2 regions of the Bradyrhizobium septentrionale genome follow, and region 2 is predicted to be linked to the other one. Evidence: riboswitches for the same ligand, from Rfam matches in the RefSeq annotation. Region 2 holds a riboswitch; the other holds the start of a gene.
What was found. Region 2 has a riboswitch for ZMP and ZTP ahead of folB (dihydroneopterin aldolase). Riboswitches for the same ligand answer to the same signal wherever they lie in the genome.
Positions count from the first base shown of each region.

Region 1: another riboswitch for ZMP and ZTP. It lies ahead of HAP48_RS10135 (serine hydroxymethyltransferase); the one in region 2 lies ahead of folB (dihydroneopterin aldolase).

Region 1 covers NZ_CP088285.1:1,727,842-1,732,557, reverse strand. The annotation lists gene HAP48_RS10140 (outer membrane protein assembly factor BamB family protein) at 1-1,411, shown strand, start outside; gene HAP48_RS10135 (serine hydroxymethyltransferase) at 1,431-2,711, opposite strand; ZMP/ZTP riboswitch at 2,746-2,830, opposite strand; gene HAP48_RS10130 (hypothetical protein) at 2,898-3,062, opposite strand; gene HAP48_RS10125 (helix-turn-helix domain-containing protein) at 3,152-4,030, shown strand; gene HAP48_RS10120 (amidohydrolase family protein) at 4,103-4,716, shown strand, end outside.
Region 2 covers NZ_CP088285.1:6,331,784-6,336,499, reverse strand. The annotation lists gene HAP48_RS31835 (PAS domain-containing sensor histidine kinase) at 1-1,034, shown strand, start outside; ZMP/ZTP riboswitch at 1,142-1,222, shown strand; gene folB (dihydroneopterin aldolase) at 1,258-1,665, shown strand; gene HAP48_RS31825 (LysR family transcriptional regulator) at 1,714-2,610, opposite strand; gene HAP48_RS31820 (formate dehydrogenase subunit gamma) at 2,857-3,333, shown strand; gene HAP48_RS31815 (formate dehydrogenase beta subunit) at 3,330-4,716, shown strand, end outside.

The sequences.
Region 1 (4,716 bases), 4.6 Mb from region 2:
AGATGAAGTCCCTCGGTTACGTCTGAAATGGGCGTTCGGATTCCCGAACACGTCCACCGCCTTCGCTCAGCCGACCGTCGTCGGCGGCCTGCTGTTCGTCGGCGGCGGCGACCGCAAGGTCCACGCCCTCGACGCCAAAAGCGGATGCACCCGCTGGGTGTTTCCGACCGAGGCGGCGGTCCGCACCGCGATCAGTTTTGCCCCGCTGGACAACGGCCAGCCCGCGATCTTCTTTGGCGACGTGTTCGCCAACGTCTACGCCGTGAATGCTGCGACCGGCGCGCTGATCTGGAAGAGCAGGGTCGACGACCATCTGGCCGCCCGGATCACCGGCGCGCCCGTCTTCCATTCCGGCGTCGTCTATGTCGGGGTTTCGTCGATCGAGGAGGCCACGGGGTCGCGGCCGACCTACCAATGCTGCACGTTTCGCGGCAGCGTCGTTGCGTTGAAGGCCGAGACCGGCGCGCAGATCTGGAAGAGCTACACCATTCCTGAAACGCCGCATCCGACCAAGACGAACGCCATCGGCACCCAGCTGTTCGGTCCGGCCGGAGCGTCGGTCTGGTCCGCGCCGACGATCGACGTGCAACGCGGGGCGCTCTATGTCGCGACGTCGAACAGCTATGCCGATCCGGCGACCGATACCAGCGATGCCGTCCTCGCATTCGATCTGGCGACCGGCCGGATGCTTTGGCATCAGCAGGCCACGCCCAGGGACAGCTTCGTCGTTGCGTGTTTCGGCACCGACCAGTCGAACTGTCCTGACAGCCGCGGTCCCGATCATGATTTTGGACAATCGCCCATCCTGGTGAGCCTGCGTAGCGGGCAACGCGTGCTGGCGATCGGCCAGAAATCCGGCGTGGTCCATGCGCTGGATCCCGACAATGAGGGCAAGATCCTGTGGCAGACGCGGATCGGCCAGGGCGGCCCGTTGGGCGGGACCGAATGGGGCTCGGCTGCGGACCAGGACCGTATCTATGTCGCCAATTCGGACGTGCGGTTTCTAAGGGACGGCACGAGGCGTCTGAACTCAAGCGAAGGCGGCGGCCTGTTCGGGCTGGATCTCGCGACCGGGAAGATCACGATGCAGGTGGCGCCGGTGGCCTGCGGCGACCGCCCCCAGTGCAGCCCGGCGCTGTCGGCCGCGATCACCGTGATTCCCGGCGTCGTGTTCTCGGGCGGCGTGAGCGGCTTCTTGCGCGCCTATGCGACCGATGACGCACGGCTGCTTTGGGAGATCGACACCGCCCGCGACTACACTACGGTGAATGGCGTCTCGGCCCGTGGCGGTGCCATGGACGGACCGGGTCCGATCGTTGTGGATCACATGCTGTACGTCAATTCCGGCTACGCGCAGTGGAGCGGATTGCCCGGCAACGTTCTGCTGGCCTTCGAGGTCGGCAATCCCTGATGCGCCGGTGTGCCGCCGATCAGTTCGGTCCGGAGGCGGACACCACGCCCGGAACAGGAAAAGCCCGGCACATCTCGGTGCATTCTGACCTGAGGCGCGCGACGACCGTATCGTCTCCATTCGCCTGCAGCGCCGCCGCGATGAACCCGCCGATACGATGCATTTCGGCTTCTCCCATGCCGCGCGTGGTCGCCGCCGGTGTCCCAAGGCGAACGCCGCTCGGCCGCAGCGGCGGGCGCGGATCGTCCGGAATGACTTGCTTGTTCGTGGTGATGGCGATGGCATCGAGCACGTCCTCGGCCGCTCGCCCGTCCAGTCCGACGGATGCTGCCGTATCGACGACCATCATGTGATTGTCGGTCCCGTCGGTGACCAGCTTCATCCCGCGCTCCATCAGCGCGCCGGCAAGCGCCTTCGCGTTGCGCAAGACCTGCCGTGCGTAGGCCTGGAAATCCGCCGTCGCCGCCTTCCTGAGCGTCACGGCAATCCCCGCCACGACGTTCATGTGAGGTCCGCCCTGCAAACCGGGAAAGACCGAAGCATCGATCCGGCCGGCATGTTCCTTCCGGCACAGGATGATCCCGCCGCGGGGGCCGCGCAGCGACTTGTGGGATGTCGTCGTCATGACGTCGAAGCCGGCATCAAGCGGATTGCGCATGACGTCAGCGGCAACCAGTCCGCCATAATGGCTCACGTCAGCCATCGTCAGCGCGCCGACCTCGTCGGCAATGCTCTTGAACGCCGCATAGTCCAGGTCGCGCGGATAGGAGCTGTAGCCGCACAACACCATCTTCGGGCGCGCTTCACGCGCCATCGCGCGCAATGCGTCGAAATCGATCGCGCCGCCGTTTGACGGCGCCGTCTTGTAGCGAATGAAGTTGAACAGGCGCCCCATGTGGGACACCGGCGCGCCATGGGTGAGATGACCGCCATGGGACAGGTCCATGGCGAGAATGGTGTCGCCGGGATTCAGTAGGCCGAGATAAACGGCCTGATTCATCGGTGACCCGGAAAGCGGCTGAACGTTGGCGTGCCCGGCACGAAACAGCGAGCAGGCCCGCTGCCGCGCGAGGTTCTCGATGTTGTCCGTATACTGCTGGCCGCCGTAGTATCGGCGTCCCGGATATCCTTCCGAATATTCATTGGTGAAGACCGATCCGAGCAGTTCGAGCACCTCCGGGTAGGTGTAATTCTCGGACGGAATCAGTTCGACGCCGTCCTGCTGACGGCGCTCTTCGCCCGCAAGGGCGGCGGCGATCTCTTGATCGTTGATGGACAGTTCGTTGCGAAACGACGGCATGCTCGGGCTCCTCAACACGCTGTTTTTCCAGCAGATGGGTTGCCCAGGCGATCGGCGTCGTACCCTTTGCGCTTCACCGTGGTCAATTCCACGTTGGCTCGCCAGTCGCGCGAAAGGACGAATGAGCACGGAGACTCTTCGTAGAGCATAACTTAGCCGACCGGCGGACCTTTCGCAACGACCAGTTCAATGACCGCGAATAAGGGCGATGCCACTTTCGCGGCCGACGCCGGCAGGCATCATGCCGCCGAACGGCATCATATAGCTGAAGGCGCGCAAGGTGTTCACCCGCACGGTGCCGGCGAGCAGCTGCTTGTCAGAAGAGCCGATCATCGCGAACCAATGGGCCACCTTCTACACCGGCGGCTTTGCGTTTAAATTGCCGCTACGGAGGTGTATGATAGATCAGTCGTAAGTGCATTCAACAGCGAACCAAGCAATTGCTGATCAAGCGTCGAAAACTGATGACCGTTGGTCCGATCAAAACGGACAAAGGCGAAGACAGCGTCTTCGCCCATCCCTCGTTCTACGCTGAATTCGCACCGCGCGACGATCAGGCCGCCTTTGTGGACTCGATCTATATCCTGAAAGACCGGGGCCGGCTGACGGAAAGCCGGATATCGTTCGCTTCCCCGCTCAAGGAGCTTGCCTTCGTATTCCGGGAAGGCGATTCGGCCGGCAAAGTGGTCTTCAACGAGCCGAGCCTCAATTGCAGAAGAAAAGGAAGGGCGTTCTTCGGTTGGATCGTCGGCGTCAAGTTGAAACCGAATTGCCCGGGAACGCCGAGCGTCCACAATCCGACGATCGTCGCGTGTCGCGATGCGCTGGCGCGAATCGTCCGGGACAGTCCATCGTGCTTTGACATCCTCGACAGCGTGGATCTGATGTTACTCGCGCTCGCGCGGAAGGCGAGGCCCCCCTCGATCCTGGGGTGCGACCCGCTGGATGCGCCGCATGGCCGGGTGAGCGACCTGGCGGGCCATATCGGTAAATCGGTCCGGACGCTGCAGAGGCGAGTGCGAACGTCGACCGGTTGCCCGCCCAAGCGTTTTCTTGCCGTGCAGCGGTTCCGTCGCTCGGTCTACGAAATCGCGGCGGGAGGCGATGGTCTGTCGGGGATTGCATCTGATCTCGGATTTTCCGATCAGGCCCACCTCACCAGAGAGTTTCGGCGACACGCCGGTGTCACGCCCGGGGCGTTCCGGCAGGCGTGGGGCAGGCCCCGTGCGCAGGCTGTCCGATTTCTTCAAGACGCCGAACGATCCTCGCGTCTAGTGATGGCGGTGTGGCCACTCGGGACCACGACCGAATCCGGTTGAGCAGGTTCGCCCTTCACGCTGGCAGGTCGCGGGCCGTCGCCTCGATCCATCGTCAGACGCGGGCAGCTCAGAATGATCATCGACGCCTGGATGCAGCATCCGAATCCCGCTTGGATCGGGGATCCGATGTTCGAGTCGTTGCGTCGGTGGAGACCCGGCAAATGGTCGGAAACGGCGCCCCCTATCGGAGACACGCTTGCCGAGATGGATCGTGCAGGCGTTTCTATGGGCATGCTCTGTGGCTGGCACGGTCCGGGCGGGCCGATGATCAGTAACGACGAGGTCGCCCAACACTGCCAGGCTCACCCTGACCGCTTCGTTGGAATCGCTTCGGTCGATCTCTTCCGCCCGATGGACGCGGTACGAGAGTTGAGGCTGCGCGTGAAGAGAGACGGCTTTAAGGGACTACGTATTCTGCCCTGGGTGTGGGGGCTGCCGCCGGACGATCGCCGGTACTATCCTCTGTTCGCGGAGTGCTGCGAACTCGATATCCCGTTCTGCACGCAGGTCGGACACGCGGGGCCTCTGCGCGAATCCGAACCGGGGCGTCCCATTCCCTATCTCGATCGTGTCGCGCTCGAATTTCCCGAGCTTCGCATTCTCGGCGGCCATATCGGCGTCCCGTGGCTCGGCGAGATGTTATCGCTGGTCATGAAGTACCCGAACGTCTTCATCGACACATCGGC
Region 2 (4,716 bases):
CCGAGGTGCGTACCCGCCTGCACGAGAGCGGCGTGCCGGCGCCCGGCGCGCGCACCTTCGAAGCGCAGCTCGACGACGGCAGCTGGCTGCACATCAGCGAACGCCGCACCAAGGACGGCGGCTACGTCTCGGTCGGCACCGACATCACCCGCATCAAGGCGCACGAGCAGAAGCTGGTCGACAACGATCTGCGCCTGCGCGCCACCGTGATCGACCTGCAGCGCTCGCAATCCGAGCTGGAGCGGCAGGCGGTCGAGCTCGCCGACCTTGCCGAGAAATATTCGCAGGAAAAGACCCGCGCCGAGGACGCCAACGCCGCGAAGTCGAAATTCCTCGCCAATATGAGCCACGAGTTGCGCACGCCGCTCAACGCCATCATCGGCTTCTCCGAGATCATGGGCAGCGGACTGTTCGGCACGCTCGGCTCGGACAAGTACCAGGAATACTGCCACGACATCCTGACATCGGGGAAATACCTGCTCGAGGTCATCAACGACATCCTCGACATGTCGAGGATCGAAGCCGGCCGCATGAAGTTCGACATGGAGCCGCTCGACCTCTCCGGCATCCTCGCGGAATCCCTGCGGGTGGTCTCCGGTCGCGCCGAGCACAAGGGATTGTCGCTGGAATCGGAGATCGAAAGTACGATCTCGGTTGTCGCCGACCGCCGCGCCGTCAAGCAGATCATCGTCAACCTGCTCTCCAACGCGGTGAAGTTCACGCCGGACCACGGCCGCGTGCTGGTGCGCGGCCAGATGCTGGACGACTCGATCGTGCTGCTGATCGCCGACAGCGGCATCGGCATCGCGCCGGAATCGCTGCGCCGGCTCGGCAAGCCGTTCGAGCAGGTCGAGAGCCAGCTCACCAAGAGCTACCAGGGCTCGGGCCTCGGGCTTGCGATCGCGCGCTCGCTCACCAATCTGCATGGCGGCTCGATGCGGCTGCGCTCCAGGCTCGGCGTCGGCACCGTCGTCCGCATCACGCTGCCGCGCGATCCGCGCACCCTGCAGAGCAAGCTGCCGGAGGCGGCGTAAGGCAAATCCCGGCGGCGTGGGCGGCTGCAGCGCAAACGATGCCGCCAATGCATGACGGAGCTTCGCGGATCGCGATTGTTGGCGCGGTCGAAAGCTGCTATTCAGCTACCCTCTCGCGCGACTGGCGACCTTGGATGGAGCACCATCGGGAAGCGCGGAGCAACCTGCCGTTCGCCTGGGCAATCGGGACATCCCGATCAATCGCTTCCTGCAGGAGCTGCCCATGCGCACGTCGATCACGATCACCGGCCTCACAACATATGGCTATCACGGCCTGTTCGAGGAGGAACGGTCGCTCGGCCAGAGATTCACGTTCGATATTTCGGCAACGCTGCGCGAGGTACGGACCCATCGCAGCGATGATCTGGATTGCTCCGTCAGATATGACGCCGTGGTGGACGAAGCCGTGCGCATCGCGTCCTCGCGCAAATTCCAGACCCTTGAAGCGCTCGGCGAGACCATCGCGGCCGGCCTGCTGCGGCGCTTCGCGCTGATGGAAACCGCGACGGTCGCCGTGGCGAAATCGAGCCCGCCAATTGCCCACACCATCGAGCGCGTCGGCATCCAGATCAGCCTCGGCCGGGTCGATCTGGAAATCGAACCTGACAACACGCGCATGGTCACCGCCTGATGACGGACCTCCCGGCCTGCGGGAGCGAGGTTCGACGGCCGCGCGACGCTACGACGGCTCCAGCGTCGGCGCGACCTCACGCGCAACCTGCACCAGGGCCGCGATCAGCGGCGTCATCGGATCGCGCTGCGGGATCACCATGCCGATGCTGTAGTCCACGACCGGATCGACGATCGGAATGCTGCGCACGGCATCGGCAAGACCGAGCGTCTCGGCGAGCTTGGCCGGCATCACGCTGGCCCAGCGGCCGGTCTTCACATGGGTGTACAGCACCAGCAGCGAATTCGAGGTCAGCGTCGGCGTCGCCTCCGCGCCGACCGAGGTCAGCGCACGGTCGATGATGCGGCGGTTCTGCATGTCGGGCGTCAGCAGGCAGAGCGGCACGGTGCCGACTTCCTTCCACGTCACCTGTTTGCGGTCGCCGAACATCGCGTCGGGCGCCGTCAGCAGCCGGTAGCTCTCGTTGTAGAGCGGGATGGTGCGGACCTTGCCGATCGGCTCGTTCTCGATATAGGTCAGCCCGGCGTCGACCTCGAGATTTTCCAAGAGGCCGAGCACGTCGGCCGACGTGCAGGACTGGATGCGGAAGCGCACATCGGGATGACGCGCCCGGAACGGCGTGGTGAGCGCGGCCACCATGCCGAGCACGGTCGGGATCGCCGCGATCCGGATCTCGCCCGACAGCTTGTCCTTGAGGCTGTTGATCTCCTGCTTCATCGCCCGCGTATCGCCGACGATGCGCCGGGCCCAGTCGAGCGTCCGCTCCCCTTCCGGCGTGAAGCCCTGGAAGCGGGAGCCGCGCTGCACCAGCATCACGCCGAGGATCTCCTCGAGCTGCTTGAGGCTGGTCGACATGGTCGGCTGAGTGACGCCGCAGGCCTCCGCGGCCCGGCCAAAATGCCGCTCCTTGGCCAGCGCCAACAGAAGTTCCAGCTTGTCGATCAAGGATCAAACCCCATCGGAAAAACGGTGTCCCAACACTGTCACACGTACCACGACCGCGGCGCGATCCCCAATCCCAATACGCGACGGAAGTGCGTGATTCCAGACCATTATTGCGATCCTAAATGGTCCGATTGCGCAACGCTATTAATCGCGTTTCGCAATCGCCGCATGAGACAGCTTTATTGATGTTTCGAAGGATTCCAATGCAGATGTGCAAAGCAAAAAACTGGATCGTGAGATGCGCGAATGACGGTGCGATACGAACCCTGGGACGCGGCGCGCGGCGCTGACATCATCGCCGAACATGCCGGGCTTGAAGGCGCCACGCTGGTGATCCTGCATGCGCTGCAGGAGGCGTTCGGCTACGTGCCGGAGCCGGCGATCCCGATGGTCGCCGAGGCGCTCAACCTGTCCCGCGCCGAGGTGCACGGCGTGTTCACCTTCTACCACGACTTCCGCAAGCAACCGGCCGGACGCCACGTCCTCAAGCTGTGCCGCGCCGAGGCCTGCCAGGCTGCCGGCGGCGATGCGTTGGCGGCGCGTGCGGAGGCCAAGCTCGGCGTTTCGCTGGGACATACCACGGCCGATGAACGCGTGACGCTGGAGCCGATCTACTGCCTCGGGCTGTGCGCCACCGCGCCGTCGGCGATGCTGGATGGCCGCGTGGTCGGCCGGCTCGATGAGGCACGAATCGACGCGCTGGTCGCGGAGGCACAGCGATGACGATGCGGATCTACATCCCCCGCGATGCAGCGGCCGTCGCCGTCGGCGCCGACGATGTCGCGCTCGCCTTCGAGCAGGCTGCCACCGCGCGTGGCGCCGCGGTCGAGATCGTCAGGACCGGCTCGCGCGGGCTGTGCTGGCTGGAGCCGATGGTCGAGCTTGCGACCGCCCAGGGCCGCGTCGCGTTCGGCCCCGTGACCACGTCTGACGTCCCTGCCCTGCTCGATGCGATGGCCGGCAACGGCCAGCATGCCCTGCGGCTCGGTGTCACAGACGAGATCCCCTGGCTGAAGCGCCAGACCCGCCTGACCTTCGTGCGCTGCGGCGTGGTCGATCCGCGCTCGGTCGACGACTACCGCGCCCATGGCGGCTACAAGGGCCTGGAGCGGGCGCTGACGCTGACCTCCGACCAGATCCTGGCCGACGTCACCACCTCAGGCTTGCGCGGCCGCGGCGGCGCCGGCTTCCCCACCGGCATCAAATGGAAGACGGTGGCGCAGGCCAGCGCCGACCGCAAATACATCGTCTGCAACGCCGACGAAGGCGACAGCGGCACCTTCGCCGACCGCATGATCATGGAAGGCGACCCCTTCGTCGTGATCGAGGGCATGACGATCGCGGGCATAACGGTCGGCGCCACCAAGGGCTACATCTACATCCGCTCGGAATATCCGCATGCGGTCGCGGCGATGAACGCGGCGATCGCAGCCGCCCGGCGCGCCGGCTTGCTCGGCAAGCGAATCGGCGGCTCGGCGCATGAGTTCGATCTCGAGGTGCGGGTCGGCGCAGGCGCCTATGTCTGTGGCGAGGAGACCTCGCTCCTGGAAAGCCTCGAGGGCCGCCGCGGCATCGTGCGGGCGAAGCCGCCGCTGCCCGCGCACAAGGGCCTGTTCGGCCGCCCGAGCGTGATCAACAACGTGCTGTCGTTCGCGGCGATCCCCTTCATCCTCGACAACGGCGCCAAGGCTTACGCCGATTTCGGCATGGGCCGCTCGCGCGGCACGATGCCGATCCAGCTCGCCGGCAACATCAGATATGGCGGGCTGTTCGAGACCGCGTTCGGCGTCACGCTCGGCGAGCTCGTCGACGAGATCGGCGGCGGCACATTCACCGGACGCGAGGTGCGCGCGGTGCAGGTCGGCGGTCCGCTCGGCGCCTACTTCCCCCGCGCGCTGTTCGACACGCCGTTCGACTATGAGGCATTTGCGGCGCGCGACGGCCTGATCGGCCATGGCGGCATCGTGGTGTTCGACGACAGTGTCGACATGGCGAAGCAGGCGCGCTTCGCCATGGAATTTTGCGCGGTCGAATCCTGCGGCAAGTGCACGCCGTGCCGGATCGGCTCGACGCGCGGCGTCGAGACCATCAACAAGATCATCAACG